Regions from separate parts of the Streptomyces longisporus genome, predicted to be linked through region 2. Evidence: riboswitches for the same ligand, from Rfam matches in the RefSeq annotation. Region 2 holds a riboswitch; the other holds the start of a gene.
What was found. A riboswitch is a leader RNA that binds a small molecule or an ion and turns the genes downstream of it on or off. The one in region 2 is predicted to bind S-adenosylmethionine.
Positions count from the first base shown of each region.

Region 1: it holds a riboswitch for S-adenosylmethionine, as region 2 does, so the genes downstream of both, ABD355_RS14115 (amino acid ABC transporter permease) here and thrC (threonine synthase) in region 2, are expected to answer to the same signal.

Region 1 is NZ_BAAASG010000007.1:542,273-549,927, reverse strand. It holds gene ABD355_RS14130 (GNAT family N-acetyltransferase) at 5-730, opposite strand; gene ABD355_RS14125 (transporter substrate-binding domain-containing protein) at 798-1,817, opposite strand; gene ABD355_RS14120 (amino acid ABC transporter ATP-binding protein) at 1,896-2,693, opposite strand; gene ABD355_RS14115 (amino acid ABC transporter permease) at 2,690-3,670, opposite strand; SAM riboswitch class IV at 4,021-4,130, opposite strand; gene ABD355_RS14110 (glutathione S-transferase C-terminal domain-containing protein) at 4,197-5,093, opposite strand; gene ABD355_RS14105 (putative leader peptide) at 5,151-5,261, opposite strand; gene ABD355_RS14100 (oxidoreductase) at 5,382-6,938, opposite strand; gene ABD355_RS14095 (TauD/TfdA dioxygenase family protein) at 6,991-7,655, opposite strand, start outside.
Region 2 is NZ_BAAASG010000005.1:137,621-145,275, reverse strand. It holds gene groL (chaperonin GroEL) at 1-698, opposite strand, end outside; gene ABD355_RS08915 (cold-shock protein) at 1,141-1,347, opposite strand; gene ABD355_RS08910 (MoaD/ThiS family protein) at 1,800-2,075, opposite strand; gene thrC (threonine synthase) at 2,120-3,409, opposite strand; SAM riboswitch class I at 3,428-3,584, opposite strand; gene ABD355_RS08900 (glucosyl-3-phosphoglycerate synthase) at 3,757-4,701, shown strand; gene ABD355_RS08895 (alpha,alpha-trehalose-phosphate synthase (UDP-forming)) at 4,797-6,188, shown strand; gene otsB (trehalose-phosphatase) at 6,228-7,133, opposite strand; gene ABD355_RS08885 (DUF3263 domain-containing protein) at 7,192-7,452, opposite strand; gene ABD355_RS08880 (ABC transporter substrate-binding protein) at 7,493-7,655, opposite strand, start outside.

The sequences.
Region 1 (7,655 bases), on a different contig from region 2:
ACGGTTATGCCGTTTCTTCCAGGGCGACGGCCCCGGTCGGCCGTACGAGCGAGAAAACCGTGCGGCGGCGCAGGGTGAAGCCGAGCGACTCGTAGAGCCGGATGGCGTCGGCGTTGGTGGCCCTGGCGTGCAGGAAGGGGCGTTCGCCGCGCTCCTTGATGCCGGCTGCGACCGCGCGGACCAGGCGGGTGGCCAGGCCCCGGCCGCGGTAGGCGGGGTCGGTGCACACGGCGCTGATCTCGGTCCAGCCCGGCGGGTGGAGGCGCTCGCCGGCCAGGGCGATCAGCCGGCCGCTGTGGCGGATGCCGAGGTAGGTGCCCATCTCGACGGTGCGGGGCAGATAGGGGCCCGGTTGGGTGCGGGCGACCAGGTCGAGGATCTCGGGTACGTCGTCGGGGCCGAGCCGTACGGCTTCGGGGTCGGGCTCGGCGCGCAGACGGGTGTCCACGAGCTGGACACCGTGTCCGGTACGCAGGACCTCCCACCCGGCCGGCGCCTCCGTCACTCCGCGCACCGAGGCGGTGCCGCCGGGGCCGACGAGGGTGGCCAGGTCGGCCCAGGCCCGTGGGTCGCCGGTGTCGGTGACGGCGTAGAAGGGGGCCACGTCCTGCCGGTAGCGGGCGGCACGGCCGACGCGTTCGGCGAAGGACGCGTGCGGGCCGGTGAGGGCTGCCCAGGCGGGGTTGTCCAGAAGGTGCGAGGAGGTGGCTTCGATGCTGGTGGCGGACATCGTGGGGCGGTCTCCGAGGGCCTGGGGACCCCACCGCGGGGCGGCGGCGGGGTCCCTGTCGGGCGGGTCAGGAGTTGTCGAGGGGCAGGCCGGGCGGGTTGACCTCGGACTTGGCGACGGCCTCGTTGGAGAGGTTCCAGGCGGCCAGCCACTTGGCGTACTGACCGTTCTCGATCAGGTAGTTGATGGCGTCGGCGAGCGGCTTGGCGAGGCCGCTGTCCTTCTTTGCGGTGGCGGCGATCAGGCCCTGCAGCGAGGCGCCGGCGCCCGAGTAGGTGCCCGCGTTGCGCGTCGGGTCGGGCGTGTTCGCGGACTGGGTGATGTGGTACGCGATGCCGGGGTTGGGGCCGAAGAAGGAGTCGATCTTGCCGCTGTTCAGGGCCAGGTAGGTGCCGTTGCGGTCCGGGTAGTACTTGACGGTGAGCTTCTTGCCCTCGCTCTCCAGCTTCTTCTTCCACTCCAGGAGGAGCTTCTCCTGGTTCGTGCCGGCGCCGACGGAGACGGTCTTGCCGGCGAGGTTCTCGTAGTTGCCGTCGAAGTTCCACTTGCTGGACTTGAGCACCTCGAAGCCGAGGTTGTCCTTGCGGTAGGAGGCGAACTCGTACTTCTTCTTGCGCTCCTCGGTGTCGGTGACGTTCGAGAAGGCCACGTTCACCTTGCCGCTGTCGATGCCGACGAAGAGGTTCTCCCAGGTGAAGTTCTTCAGCTCGGGCTTCAGGCCGAGGACCGCGGCGACGAGGCGGCCGAAGTCGGGCTCGGCGCCGGTGAGGGTCTTCTGGTCGCTGCCGACGTAGGCCAGCGGCGCGAAACCGGCGGGCAGGGCGCCGATGCCGATCTCCAGCTTGCCGCTGCTCTTGACGGACTTGGGCAGTTCCGCACTGATCGACTTCACCTCGGAGACCTTGAGGCTGGTCTGCTTGGCGGCGCCGTTGGAGAGCTGTCCGACGGCCACGGTCCCGTCCGCGGCGGTCGTGGTGGCCGCGTCGCTGTTCCCACCGCAGGCGGCGAGCCCGGTGGCGAGGGAGGCGACCGCGGTCGCCGCGGTGATGCCGCGGATCAGGCTGCGTCGGGTGAAGTGGACAGACATGGCCGTTCCTTGTCGCTGAGAGGGTGAGGAGGTGTGGCGTGGGGGGAAGTCGTGCGGCGCGCCAGTGCGTCAGGGGGGTCAGAGGACCTTGCTGAGGAAGTCCCTGGTTCGCTCGTGCTGCGGCTTGTCGAGGACCTCGGAGGGCGGGCCCTGTTCGACGATCCGTCCGCCGTCGATGAAGACGACCCGGTCGGCGATCTCGCGGGCGAAGCCGATCTCATGGGTGACGATGACGAGCGTGGTGCCGCTGGTCGCCAGGTCCTTGATGACGGCGAGGACCTCGCCGACGAGTTCGGGGTCGAGGGCGGAGGTGGGCTCGTCGAAGAGGATGACGCCGGGGCGCAGGGCGAGGGCGCGGGCGATGGCGACGCGTTGCTGCTGGCCGCCGGAGAGCTGGCGCGGGTAGGCGCCGGTCTTGTCGGCGAGGCCCACCCGGCCGAGCAGCTCGCGGGCGAGGTCCTGCGCTTCGGGCTTGTTGAGCCTGCCGGTGGCGACCGGGGCGGCGGCCACGTTGTCCAGGACCGTCAGGTGCGGGAAGAGGTTGAAGTTCTGGAAGACGAAACCGATGCGGCCGCGCTGGGTGAGGATGGCCCGCTCACTGAGCTCCTTCAGGCGCTCGCCGTGCCGCTTCACCCCGATCAGTTCGCCGTTGATGCTGACGTGGCCGATCTCGGGCTTCTCCAGGTGGTTGACGACCCGCAGCAGGGTGGACTTGCCGGAGCCGGACGGGCCGAGGATCACGGTCACCTCGCCCGGTCGCACCGTCAGGTCGATGCCGTTCAGGACGCGGTGGGCGCCGTACCACTTGTGCACGTCGTGCACCTCTACGGTGGCGGCCTCGACGCCGGCCAGCGCCTCGAGGGTCTTCGCGCTCATACGGCGGCCTCCCTGCGGATACGGGCTCGCAGGTCGGTCAGACCGGTGCGGAGCTTCTGCAACGGCGTCGGCGGCAGGGAGCGGGTGGCGCCCCGGGCGTAGTACCGCTCGACGTAGAACTGGATGACGGAGACGACGCTGGTCAGGATCAGGTACCAGACGGTGGCGACCAGCAGCAGCGGCACGATGTCGCCGGGGTAGGTGGAGCCCATGGACTGCGCGGTGCCGAACAGGTCGAGCAGCGAGACGTAGAAGACCAGCGAGGTGCTCTTGATCAGGCCGATGAGCTGGTTGACGTAGTTCGGGGTGATCGAGCGCAGCGCCTGCGGGAAGACGATCTTCGTGAACTGGTAGCTCTTCGGCAGGCCCAGGGCCGCAGCCGCCTCGTGCTGGCCCTGGTCGACGGAGAGGATGCCGCCGCGGACGACCTCGGCCGCGTAGGCCGCCTCGTTGAGGCTGAGGCCGATGACGGCGACGACCATGTCGGTGGCGAGCTTGGACTCGTCGAAGGAGAGGAAGGCCGGTCCGAAGGGGACGCCGACGCTCAACGTCTTGTACAGGGCGCTGAAGTTGTAGAGGAAGAGCAGCACCACGATGAGCGGGATGGAGCGCAGCGCCCAGATGTAGGTCCAGCTGACGGCCCGCAGCACCGGACTCTTCGAGAGCCGGGCCAGAGCGAGGACGATACCGCCGGCCAGGCCCAACACCGCGCTGTAGGCGGCGACTTCGAGGGTGATGAGCAGACCGTCGAGTATGTTGGGCCGCAGGAACCAGTAGCCGAAGCGGTCCCACTGGTAGAACGGGTTGGTCGTCAGGCCGTGCACGAACTGGGCCGCGAGGATCAGGACGACGGCGGTGGCGATCCAGCGTCCCGGCCTGCGCAGCGGCAGAACCCGCTGTGCGGCGAGGGGCTTTGACTGTTCGTCGGCGGGCGGCGCATCGGCGAGGGCGACGGTGGCGCCAGGGGGTTCACTCATGGTGGGCTCCGGCGGAGTCGGACACCCCACAGGCCGCGGCAGCCGTGCGCGGGAGCGGCTCGCTCAGCGCACGGGTGTACAGGGGCACCGGGGGCGGGGAGGACAACGGCACACCGCGCGGGCGGTGTTCGTCAGGGGGTGCGAGGGCTGTGGGGAGGTGTCAGCCCCGACAGCGGGCACAGCCCGGTGCGGTACACAGTGCGCTGTTCACACGGAGCAGATCGACGGCACGGTCGGCGGCGAACAGGTTCAGCAGGTTCGCGTACGGCTGTACGCAGCCCTGAGGGCGGCGTGCGGCCGTCCTGGGAGCTGCGTACATGGCGTCACCATCACTGTTCCGGCCCTTGTGGGCCTCGCGCTTACCGAAACGTCATCCGGTCCGGTCGTCACCTGGGGCACCCCACCGCGGAGCGAGGGTTGCCGGTCAGCCAGCCAGGGCTTGTCGCTGACACTCATGACCGTTCTGGTTCGTAGTTAAAACAATTGCCCGAAGGAATGTCAACGCCGGTCCACTGTGTGGAACGACTCAATCCCTGTTGACCTGCGCCACTGTCCCGTTTCCGTCGGATGCATGGGCCGCCCAGTCCAGGATCTGGACGGCGGCTCCGGCGGCCTCCAGACCCTGGCAACGCGCGTGGTGGCGCCGGGCGATGCCGTCCAGGTCGAGATGGGCGCCGAAGGCCGGATGGGCGGCCAGCCGGCGGGCGTAGGCCCACAGGGTGGGATGACCGGCGATCCGCTGGACCGCACCGGCGTCCAGGTGGTTGCGGTGCACGGTGTCGAGTTGGACCAGCGCGACCCACAACTCGACGTCCGCGGCCGTGATTTCGTCGCGGATCATATACGTCCGCCCGACCAGCCACCGCTCCAGCGCACCGAGCGTTTCGAGCAGCGTCTCGAGCGCCGCCGCGCGCTCGGATTCCTCACCGCCGGCCGATCCGGCGCGCTGCGCGGCGTCCTCGATGCCCTGCGCGCACATCCGCTCGACGGCCTCGATCTCCGACTCCGCGCCGCACGGGTAGGGCGAGGGGCGGTCGCCGCCGAAGCGGCGGGCGAGGTCGCGCATGATGTCCGGGACGTGTGTGCTGACGATCCGTCCGGACCAGTCGTCGCTGAGCACGGGCGCGACGGCCGGTCCGGTGTAGTGGTGCGCGCTCGCCTCGTACAGCGGGCGCAGGGCGCAGTGGCCGCCTTCGGGGGTGTCGGGCACGGCGGGCAGGAAGGTCGCCGGACAGACGGTGTCCAGGCCGAGCAGGCTGTGGATGACGGCGATGCGCAGGCCGTCGGGACACGCGGTCGACAGATGGAGGCGGTAGCGGCCCGGTACGGCGTAGTGGCCGCTGCGGGCGTCGCTGCCGATCCGGCCGCGGAAGGCGGGGGCGGGCTGGGCGGAGGTGTGGGCGGCCAGCGGTGTGACGGACATGGGTCTCCCCGGGAGAGGGCGCGGACGTACGCGCGGCGGAAGCGACGTCGGGCGAACTCAGCCCTGGGGGCTGATCGCACTGCAGACACGCTGCAGATCGATGTGACGGCGGGAGGTGAGGAGAGGCCGACGGATCACTCGGACGGTGACCGGCTCAAGGCGCCCCATGCGTTTCCCTACCTATTCACTAGGATTCTCCTCTGGAGTGTCGGTCCGCCTCGGAGCCACGTCAAGAGGGCCGTCCCGCAATGCGGACAGCGCAGTGGACACGCCCCTGCCTCTGATCGGTCAGTTCTTCTGCAGGGCGCGGGTCACGCCCGCGATGACGGCCGTCGTCAGCACCCAGCCGAAGGCGATCAGCAGATAGGCCAGCCACTGGAGGGTGCCGCTCGTCCAGTACCAGGTGGTGCGCTGGCCCAGACCGCCGATCGGGATCAACAGGTCGAGTGTGTAGACGAGCGGCTGGAACCGGGGCCCCTCGCCCGCCTGCACCCGTGTGGGGCTGTGAGCGCCGAACGTCAGGGTGCCCAGCAGGGTCAGCACGAGCAGCCAGATGCCCGCCAGCCAGGGCCGGTAGCCGTAGCCCACGGTCACGTCCAGCAAGTGCCCCCATGCGCGGGCCGCCGGCCGCAACGTGCGCCGCCGGTGCCGCTGCTTGGCCAGCAGCACCCGGCGGGCGTCGTCGTCGTGGCCCGCCGTGCGGTACCAGCTCGCCAACTGCTCGTACGGCTGGGGGCTGTAGCCGGGGCTGCGTCCTATCCACCGCATGCGGTGCGCCACGGAGCCCGGCCACCCCACCGCCTCCCGCCGCTCGCCCGCCACCGTCACCTTGATGGAGCCGTAGACGAAGCCGTCCAGCTCCACCGTCTGCGGCCAGCTGTGCTCGTTGTCGTGGAGGTACGACACCTGCGCGCCCCGCAGGTCCACCGCCTGGGACGGCTGGCGGGCGAGGGTGAGGTCGAAGTCGACGGCCTGCATGAGCGCACACAGCAGGGCCGGGCCGTCACCGCCGGGAGGCCCGTTCAGGACGGCTCCCTGGAAGGTCACGTTGTCCGAGACCCGGGTACCGCGCAGACGCACGGTGCCGTTCGCGGTGAAGCCCCGGGAGAACTCCAGCGTCGAGGCCACCGCGTTGTCCAGGGCGAGGGCCACGCCGCGCGGGCCGGGGCGCTCCAGCTGCGCGCCCTGCATGAACAGCCCGCCCGGCAACTGCGCGCCCAGCAGCCGCACTTCACCGTGCGCGACGAAGCCGCCCCCGCAGAAGAGGCCTCCGTCCGTGACCAGGCCGCCGGCGGACAGGGCCCACCCCTCGGGGGCGAGCAGTCGGGCCTTGTTGAGGTTCACTCCGCCGGTCACGTGCGCGTGGGTGAGCGACAGGGCACTGAGCTCCCGGTGGAAGGCGGAGACCGGGCCGGCCTCCACGATCGACCCCAGCAGGTCGAGACGTCCCTCGATGCGGGCCGACCCGGCTTCGAGCCCGGGCACCCGGCTGCGGGTGAGCGCGACGGTGCGGGTCTCGGCCCCGAAGAGGCTGACGTCCTGCTCGAACCAGCAGTCCTCGATCCAGAGGGGGTGATCGATCCGCGCACCGGCCAGGTTGATCCGGCCGGTTATCCGCGCGCCCGCAAGCGCCAGGGCGCCCACCGCGCCGGGCTGCACGGAGTGCGCACCGAGCAGCAGCGCGACGATCACTTCGGCCCGGACGGTACGCCCGGCCCCCCACTCCCCGCCGTCGGCCACCCGGTCGTCCTCGGCCACACCGGACCGCAGGTCCACGCGGCGCCCTTCGGGGAACACGTCCCACAACTCACGTTCCGGCGGGGTCAGTTCGTCGTATGACAGCACACGGACACAGTAGTGATCTTTCCTCTCCGCCGGCCTGCTTCTCCGCGTGACGTCATGCGGGCACGCTGATGTCCTCCTCGGCGACCTTGCCGTCCGTGGAGGCACCGGACGCGATCCCGTACGTCGGCTCCGGCACCGACGTCGGCTCCAGGAGTACCGAGCGGCGGCCGTCCACGCCCACCGGCACGTCGCCGTCGATGGTGACGCGGCGCAGGGTGCGCGCATGGTCGCCGGAGTCGTCGACGCCGTAGTGCTGGGTGGCCCGGTTGTCCCAGACGGCGACGTCGCCGGAGCGCCACTGCCAGCGGACGGTGTTCTCCGGGCGCTCGACGTGCGACTGGAGGACGCCGATGATCGCCCGCGAGTCCGGGCCGCGCAGGCCGACCAGGCGCTTGACGAAGCTGCCCAGCACCAGGGTGCGCTCGCCGGTCTCCGGGTGCACGCGGACCACCGGGTGGTCGGTGCGGAACTTCGTGGAGGTGAACACCTTGCGGTGCTGCTCCAGTTCGCCGGCGCGGGCCTCGGGGCGCGCCTCCGCGTAGTCGTAGTCGTTGGTGTGCTCGGCCCGCAGGTTGTCCGCCAACAGCTTGAGGGCGTCAGGGAGTTCGGCGTAGGCGGCGGCCGTGTTGCCCCACAGGGTGTTGCCGCCGTACGGGGGGACGACTTCGGCGCGCAGGATCGAGAAGGCGGGGTAGGCGGGCACGAACGTCACGTCGG
Region 2 (7,655 bases):
GGGAGCAGGTCCTTGACGGAACCGATCTTGGAGTTGGCGATCAGGATGTACGGGTCGTCGAGCGACGCCTCCATCCGCTCCATGTCGGTGGCGAAGTACGCCGAGATGTAGCCCTTGTCGAAGCGCATACCCTCGGTGAGCTCCAGCTCCAGACCGAAGGTCTGGGACTCCTCGACGGTGATGACGCCTTCCTTGCCGACCTTGTCCATGGCCTCGGCGATGAGCTCGCCGATCTGGGTGTCGGCGGCGGAGATGGAGGCCGTGGAAGCGATCTGCTCCTTGGTCTCGACATCCTTGGCCTGCTCGAGCAGGGCACCGGAGACGGCCTCGACGGCCTTCTCGATACCGCGCTTGAGGGCCATCGGGTTGGCGCCGGCGGCTACGTTGCGCAGGCCTTCCTTGACGAGCGCCTGGGCGAGAACGGTCGCGGTGGTCGTACCGTCACCGGCGACGTCGTCCGTCTTCTTGGCGACTTCCTTGACCAGCTCGGCGCCGATCTTCTCGTACGGGTCCTCGAGTTCGATCTCCTTGGCGATGGAGACACCATCGTTGGTGATCGTGGGGGCGCCCCACTTCTTCTCGAGGACGACGTTGCGGCCCTTGGGGCCGAGCGTCACCTTCACGGCGTCCGCGAGCTGGTTCATGCCGCGCTCGAGGCCGCGCCGCGCCTCCTCGTCGAACGCGATGATCTTGGCCATGTGAAGTGGTCCCTCCAGGACTGGGGGTGATTCCTTCGGACCGCGCCCGCGCCCGCGACGGACGGCTCGCCGACCCGTGGGTTCCTTGCCCCACCCGGCCTGCGGGCCTCACCGACCCGGTCCATCTTTGTCACTCTCACCTTCAGAGTGCTAACGCCAATGATTAGCACTCGACCCCCCCGAGTGCAAGGTGCGCCCGCGGAGCGGGCTCGTTGAGGGGTGGTGGCCGGGCGACGGGTGGGCGCAAGGTGCGCCCGCGGAGCGGGCTCGTTGAGGGGTGGTGGTCGGGCGACGGGTGGGCGCAAGGTGCGCCCGCGGAGCGGGCGGCACCCGTCCAGGACCGGGCCAGGTCCTCCGGGCATGCCGAAGGGCCCGCCCCCTCAGGTGCGGACCCTTCGATCAAGAACAGAAGAACGTCGCTGCAGTTAACCCGGCGCGTGCTTCAGCTGGTCGCCAGACGGACCATGTCCGCCTGCGGCCCCTTCTGGCCCTGCGAGATCTCGAAATCGACCCGCTGACCCTCTTCCAGGGTGCGGTAGCCGTCCATCTGAATCGCACTGTAGTGGACGAAAACATCCGCACCACCGTCGACCGCGATGAAGCCGTACCCCTTCTCCGCGTTGAACCACTTGACGGTGCCCTGAGCCATGCCTAACTCCCCTATTACTGGCCCTTGCACAGATCCACACTTCGCGGATCCGGGTCAGACCTCACCCCCCACGGTTGGGGGCGTGCGCCGGAACGCGTCGACCGCGGCTGAATGTATCTGTCCAACTGCCGTCTGCAACAGGTCAATCGGACGAGAATTCCGGGCACGGCCGGTCGGGACTTTAGGGAGAATTCGCCCGAATTCAGGGCAAGTCGGGCCCCATAAATGGAGCATAAGACGCAAAAAACCTGCACACTTTGGCTACTTCTCGCTGCCCGAGAAGCAAGAACTCATATGCATGCGGCAAGCGGAGTCGAGCAGGTTCCCCAACTGTACCGTGCTCAACCATGCAGAATTGCCCCCTCCGCTTCTCTCACGGAGGGGGCAATTCGATGAACTCTTCGTAACCGACGTTACCGACGGTAATAATCGGCCGTCCGACCTGTTTCCGGTCAGCCTCCGGCGACGGCCGGGATGATCGAGACGCCCGCCCCGTCCGGAGTCGCCGTCTCCAGCCCCTGCTCGAACCGCACATCGTCGTCGTTCACGTACACGTTGACGAACCGTCGCAGCTTGCCCTGGTCGTCGAGAACCCGGGCGGCGATCCCGGTGTGGTTCTTCTCCAGATCGGCGATGACCTCGCCGAGGGTGCCGCCTTCGGCAGTCACCTCGGCCTGCCCGCCGGTGTAGGTGCGCAGGATGGTGGGGATACGAACGTTCACGCTCACGATGAAAACCTCCGGTCAGGGATGGGGGGGCGCGGGCTACGCGACTAGGCGAGGCCGGCCTCACGGAACGACTCAAGGCTCGGGCGAATCGTCGCGGTGAGCCCGGTACCGGCCACCGCGTCCAGCGTCTTCAGACCGTCACCCGTATTGAGGACGACCGTGGTCAGGGTCGGGTCGAGAACACCGTTCTCGATCAGCTTCCGGGTCACACCCACGGTCACCCCGCCGGCGGTCTCCGCGAAGATGCCCTCGGTCCGGGCGAGCAGCCGAATCGCATCGACGATCTGCTCGTCGTTCACGTCCTCCACGGCCCCACCGGTACGGCGGGCGATGTCCAGCACATACGGACCGTCCGCCGGGTTGCCGATGGCCAGCGACTTGGCGATCGTGTTCGGCTTCTGCGGCCGTACGACGTCGTGCCCCGCCTTGTACGCGACGGAGACAGGGCTGCACCCCTCGGCCTGCGCCCCGAAGATCTTGTACGGCTTGTCCTCGACGAGCCCGAGCTTGATCAGCTCCTGCAGCCCCTTGTCGATCTTCGTGAGCTGCGAGCCGGAGGCGATCGGCACGACCAGCTGGTCCGGCAGCCGCCAGCCGAGCTGCTCGCAGATCTCGTACGCCAGGGTCTTGGAGCCCTCCGCGTAGTACGGCCGCAGGTTGACGTTGACGAAGCCCCAGCCCTCGCCGGCCGGGTCGCCGATCAGCTCGGAGCAGAAGCGGTTCACGTCGTCGTAGTTGCCCTCGATGCCGACGAGCTCGCCGCCGTAGACCGCGGCCATGACGACCTTGCCCTGCTCCAGGTCGTGCGGGATGAACACGCAGGAACGGAAGCCGGCGCGGGCGGCCGCGGCACCCACCGCACCGGCCAGGTTGCCGGTGGACGAGCAGGACAGGGTGGTGAAGTCGAAGGCGCGGGCGGCCTCGATGGCCTGGGCGACGACCCGGTCCTTGAAGGAGTGCGTCGGGTTGCCGGAGTCGTCCTTCACGAACAGCTTGCCGGCGTCGACGCCCAGCTCGCGGGCGAGGTTGTCGGCCTTGACGAGCTTGGTCCAACCGGGGTTGATGTTGGGCTTGTCCGCCACGTCCGCCGGAACGGGCAGCAGGGGCGCGTAACGCCAGATGTTCGCGGGACCCGCCTCGATCTGCTTGCGGAGTTCCTCGGTGTCGTAGGCCGAGAAGTCGTAGGCGATCTCGAGCGGGCCGAAACACTCCTCGCAGGCGAAGACCGGGCCGAGAGGCACCTGGTGACCGCACTCGCGGCAGGAGAGCGCCGCAGCGGGACCGAGGTCGACGGTCGTGGAGTCGGTGGTGCTTGCAACAGTCTGCGCAGCCATGTGAGGCGAGGCCCTTTCTCCTCATCTTCCTCACGACGCATCTCGCCGTGAGACGGATTTGGCACCTTCCCTAGCCGGGAGCCTCGCGGAACGATCGGCATCGATCGGTACGAGACCGGCTGGAGGGTTGCCGGGGCTTCATCGGGCCGTATCCCTCTGCCCCTCTGGATGAGCGGTATTCGGTTGTTCAACTCGTTCAACGCCGGGCGACCCCCGACATGCGATGGTCACCAGCGTTGTTCAAGACTGTAACCGAAGGCCAGGACAGTTGAGATAGTCGTCCGAACCGCGAGATGGATCACACGGTGATCCGGTTTTCGCCGAGAGAACGCAGAGGAGCCGCCTACGTGCTGGAAGAAGTCGAGCGCTGGCTGAGCACCCGCTCCTGGTCCCTGACCGACCGCCCTCTCCACCAGATCCTCGCCGCCAAGCAGCGCACCGGGCAGTCGGTCAGCGTCGTGCTGCCCGCGCTCAACGAGGAGGAGACGGTCGGCGACATCGTCGCGATCATCCGTCACGACCTGATGCAGCAGGTTCCGCTCGTCGACGAGATCGTCGTCGTCGACTCGGGGTCCACCGACCGCACGTCCGAGGTCGCCGCGGCGGCCGGGGCCAAGGTCGTCCACCGTGACGACATCCTGCCCCGCATCCCGACCGTCCCCGGCAAGGGCGAGGTGCTGTGGCGCTCGCTCCTGGTCACCGGCGGGGACATCGTCTGCTTCATCGACGCCGACCTGAAGGAGTTCTCCTCCGACTTCGTCTCCGGGATCGTCGGCCCGCTGCTCACCGAGCCGGGGGTCGACCTGGTCAAGGGCATGTACGACCGTCCGCTGGCCGGCGCGCAGGGCCAGGGCGGCCGGGTCACCGAGCTGATGGCGCGTCCGCTGCTGAACATGCACTGGCCGCAGCTGGCGGGCTTCGTGCAGCCGCTCGGCGGCGAGTACGCGGCCCGGCGCAGCCTGCTGGAACAGCTGCCGTTCCCCGTCGGGTACGGCGTCGAGCTGGGCATGCTGGTGGACGCCCTGCACCTGGTGGGCCTCGACGCGCTCGCCCAGGTGGACGTCGGGGTGCGCAAGCACCGCCATCAGGACGGGCAGGCGCTGGGCCGGATGTCCGCCGCGATCTACCGCACGGCACAGCTGAGACTGGCCCGCGGCCATCTCATCCGTCCCTCCCTCACCCAGTTCGAACGGGGCGAGGACGGCTTCGAGCCGCGCACCTACTCCGTGGACACGGAGGAGCGGCCGCCGATGGTGGAGATCGCGGAGTACGCGTCGCGCAAGGTCGCCTGAGGCGGCGCGTTACGCGCTGCAGCCGGTGTATACGGTCCACCCGCAGAGCGCAGACGTACGTTTGAGCGTTTACGGGCCGGGCTAGGTTGAGGCGTATGGCTTCCACGTACGGCGCTGGTCATCAGGTGCTGGTCGCGTCCAACCGCGGCCCGGTCTCGTACGAAGTGCAGGAGGACGGCTCGCTGGCCGCCAGGCGCGGCGGCGGCGGGCTGGTCTCCGGCCTCTCCGCGATCGGGCCCGACGCGGACGCCCTGTGGGTGTGCTCGGCGCTGTCCGACGGCGACCGCGAGGCGGTACGGCGCGGGGTCGGCGAGGACGGGGTGCGGATGCTCGACATCCCGGCCGACGTGCACGCCGACGCGTACAACGGCATCGCGAACTCGGTGCTGTGGTTCGTCCACCACATGCTGTACCAGACGCCCCTGGAGCCGGTCTTCGACGCGGAGTTCCGGCGGCAGTGGGCGTCGTACGAGACCTACAACCGGGCCTTCGCCGAGGCGCTGGCCCAGGAGGCGGCCGAGGGCGCGGCGGTGCTGGTGCAGGACTACCACCTGTGTCTGGTGCCGGGCATGCTCCGCGAGCTCCGTCCCGATCTGCGCATCGGGCACTTCTCGCACACGCCGTGGGCGCCGGTGGACTACTTCCGGATGCTGCCGGACGACATCGCCGAGCGGCTCCTGAACGGCATGCTGGGCGCCGACCGGCTGGGCTTTTTGACCCGGCGCTGGGCGGACGCGTTCACGGCGTGCGCCACGGCGGTGGTGGGCGGCCTCGGGGGCACGGCGATCGGCGTGCACGGCCTCGGCGCGGACGCCGACTTCCTGCGCAAGCGCTCGCACGAGGCCGATGTGGCCGAGCGGATGGCCGCACTGCGGGAGGAGATCGGCGCCGGGCGCAGGACGGTCGTGCGGGTCGACCGCACCGAGCTGTCGAAGAACATCGTGCGCGGGCTGCTGGCGTACCGGCAGCTGCTGGAGGACCACCCCGAGTGGCGGGAGCGGGTCGTGCACGTGGCGTTCGCCTATCCCTCCCGGCAGGACCTCGCCGTGTACCGCGACTACACGGCCGAGGTGCAGCGGGTGGCCCAGGAGATCAACTCCCGCTTCGGGACGCCTGGTTGGACCCCGGTCGTGCTGCACGTCAAGGACGACTTCGCGCGTTCGCTGGCCGCCTACCGGCTGGCCGACGTGGCCCTCGTCAACCCGATCCGGGACGGCATGAACCTGGTCGCGAAGGAGGTGCCGGTCGTCTCCGACGAGGGGTGCGCGCTGGTGCTGTCGCGGGAGGCGGGTGCCCACGCCGAGCTGGGCGAGGACGCGATCACGGTGAACCCGTACGACGTGATCGGGACGGCGGAGGCGCTGCACGCCGCGCTGTGCCTGCCGGCGGCTGAGCGGGCCGAGCGGTCGAAGCGGCTTGCTGCCGCGGCCACGGCGTTGCCGCCGGCGCAGTGGTTCGTCGAGCAATTGGAGGCGTTGCGCGGCTGAGCCTGGGGGCTGCGCCCCCAGACCCCCGCTTTTCGGCCCTTAAGGGGCCTTGTCCTCAAACGCCGGACGGGCTGAAAGGCCGAGCTGCGCCGCCAGGCCCCGTAGTAGGCGTACGACCCCCTGCGGGCCGTCCACCACCAGGTCCGCTCGTTCCCGTAGTTCCGTGACCTCGTCGCTGCCGCTGCAGACGAGGAGGCCGGGGGTGCCGTCGGAGCGGAGTTTGTCGACGGCTGCGAAGGCGGGGAGGTCGCCGAGGTCGTCGCCGGCGTAGAGGACCGCCGAGGCGTCGATCTCGCGGACGTACTCCAGGAGGGCCACTCCCTTGTCCATGCCCGGGGGGCGCAGTTCGAGGACCAGGCGGCCGGGTTCGACGATCAGGCCGTGGCGGGTGGCGAGGTCGGTGAGGGGGGCGCGCAGGGCCTCGAAGGCGGCCTGCGGGTCCGCCGCGCGGCGGGTGTGGACCGCGACGGCGCGGCCCTTCTCCTCGATCCAGGTGCCCTGCCAGGCGCCGATGCGGTCGAGGAAACCGGGGAGTTCGGCGCGGACCGCGGCGACTCCGGGGTGGGGCGCGGGTGCGCTGACGTTGCCGCTGACCGCGTCCCAGCGTTCGGCGCCGTAGTGGCCGAGGACGACCAGGTGCTCAAGGCCGGGGACGCCCGCGAAGCCGCCGTGCCGCACGGCGACGCCGGCCGGGCGGCCGGTGACCACCGCGACGGAGGCGATCCGCGGGGCGAGGGCGGCGAGCGCGGGCACCGCCTCCGGGTGGGCGCGGGCCTGCTCGGGGTCCGCCACGATCGGGGCGAGGGTGCCGTCGAAGTCCAGGCCGACCACCGTTTTCGCGGGGTTCGCGAGGATCGCGGCGAGCCCGTCCCGGCCTGCCTGCGTGGCGGGCGTCGGCAGGGGGTCCATGGAGTGCGTCGAGTCCGTGTCCGTATGGGTGCCCATACGGTGACCATAACCGCGCAGGGCAGGGCGCACCCATGGCTCAGGGGAGCGTCGGCCGTCAGCGTTCCGCTCGGCGTGTGTCGCGCACCCTGCGCAACCTGTTCACCGTCACCGGGTCGTGGGCGAGGGCCCGCTCGTCGTCCAGCAGGGCGTTGAGCAGCTGGTAGTAGCGGACCGGGGCCAGGCCCAGCTCCTCCCGTATGGCGCGCTCCTTGGCGCCGGGGCCCGCGAAGCCCCGGCGTTCGAGGGCGAGGACTGCCCGCTCGCGGTCGCCCAGAGGCTCGCGCGGCTCGCGGCCCTCCCACTGCTCCTGGTCCATGTCCTGAACCGTAACCCCCGCCACTGACAGCGCCCCGCGGCTAATGCGAGCTCTCCGCCATGGACGCCGTCGACTCCAGCTGCGCGAGGGTGGCCGCGGGGTTGCCGCCGGGGGCCACCGCGTTGCCTATGTGCTTCTTGACGGCCACGGCGACCGAGGCCCACGAGGTCTTGTCGACGGGGTAGAGCTCGGACAGCGGCAGC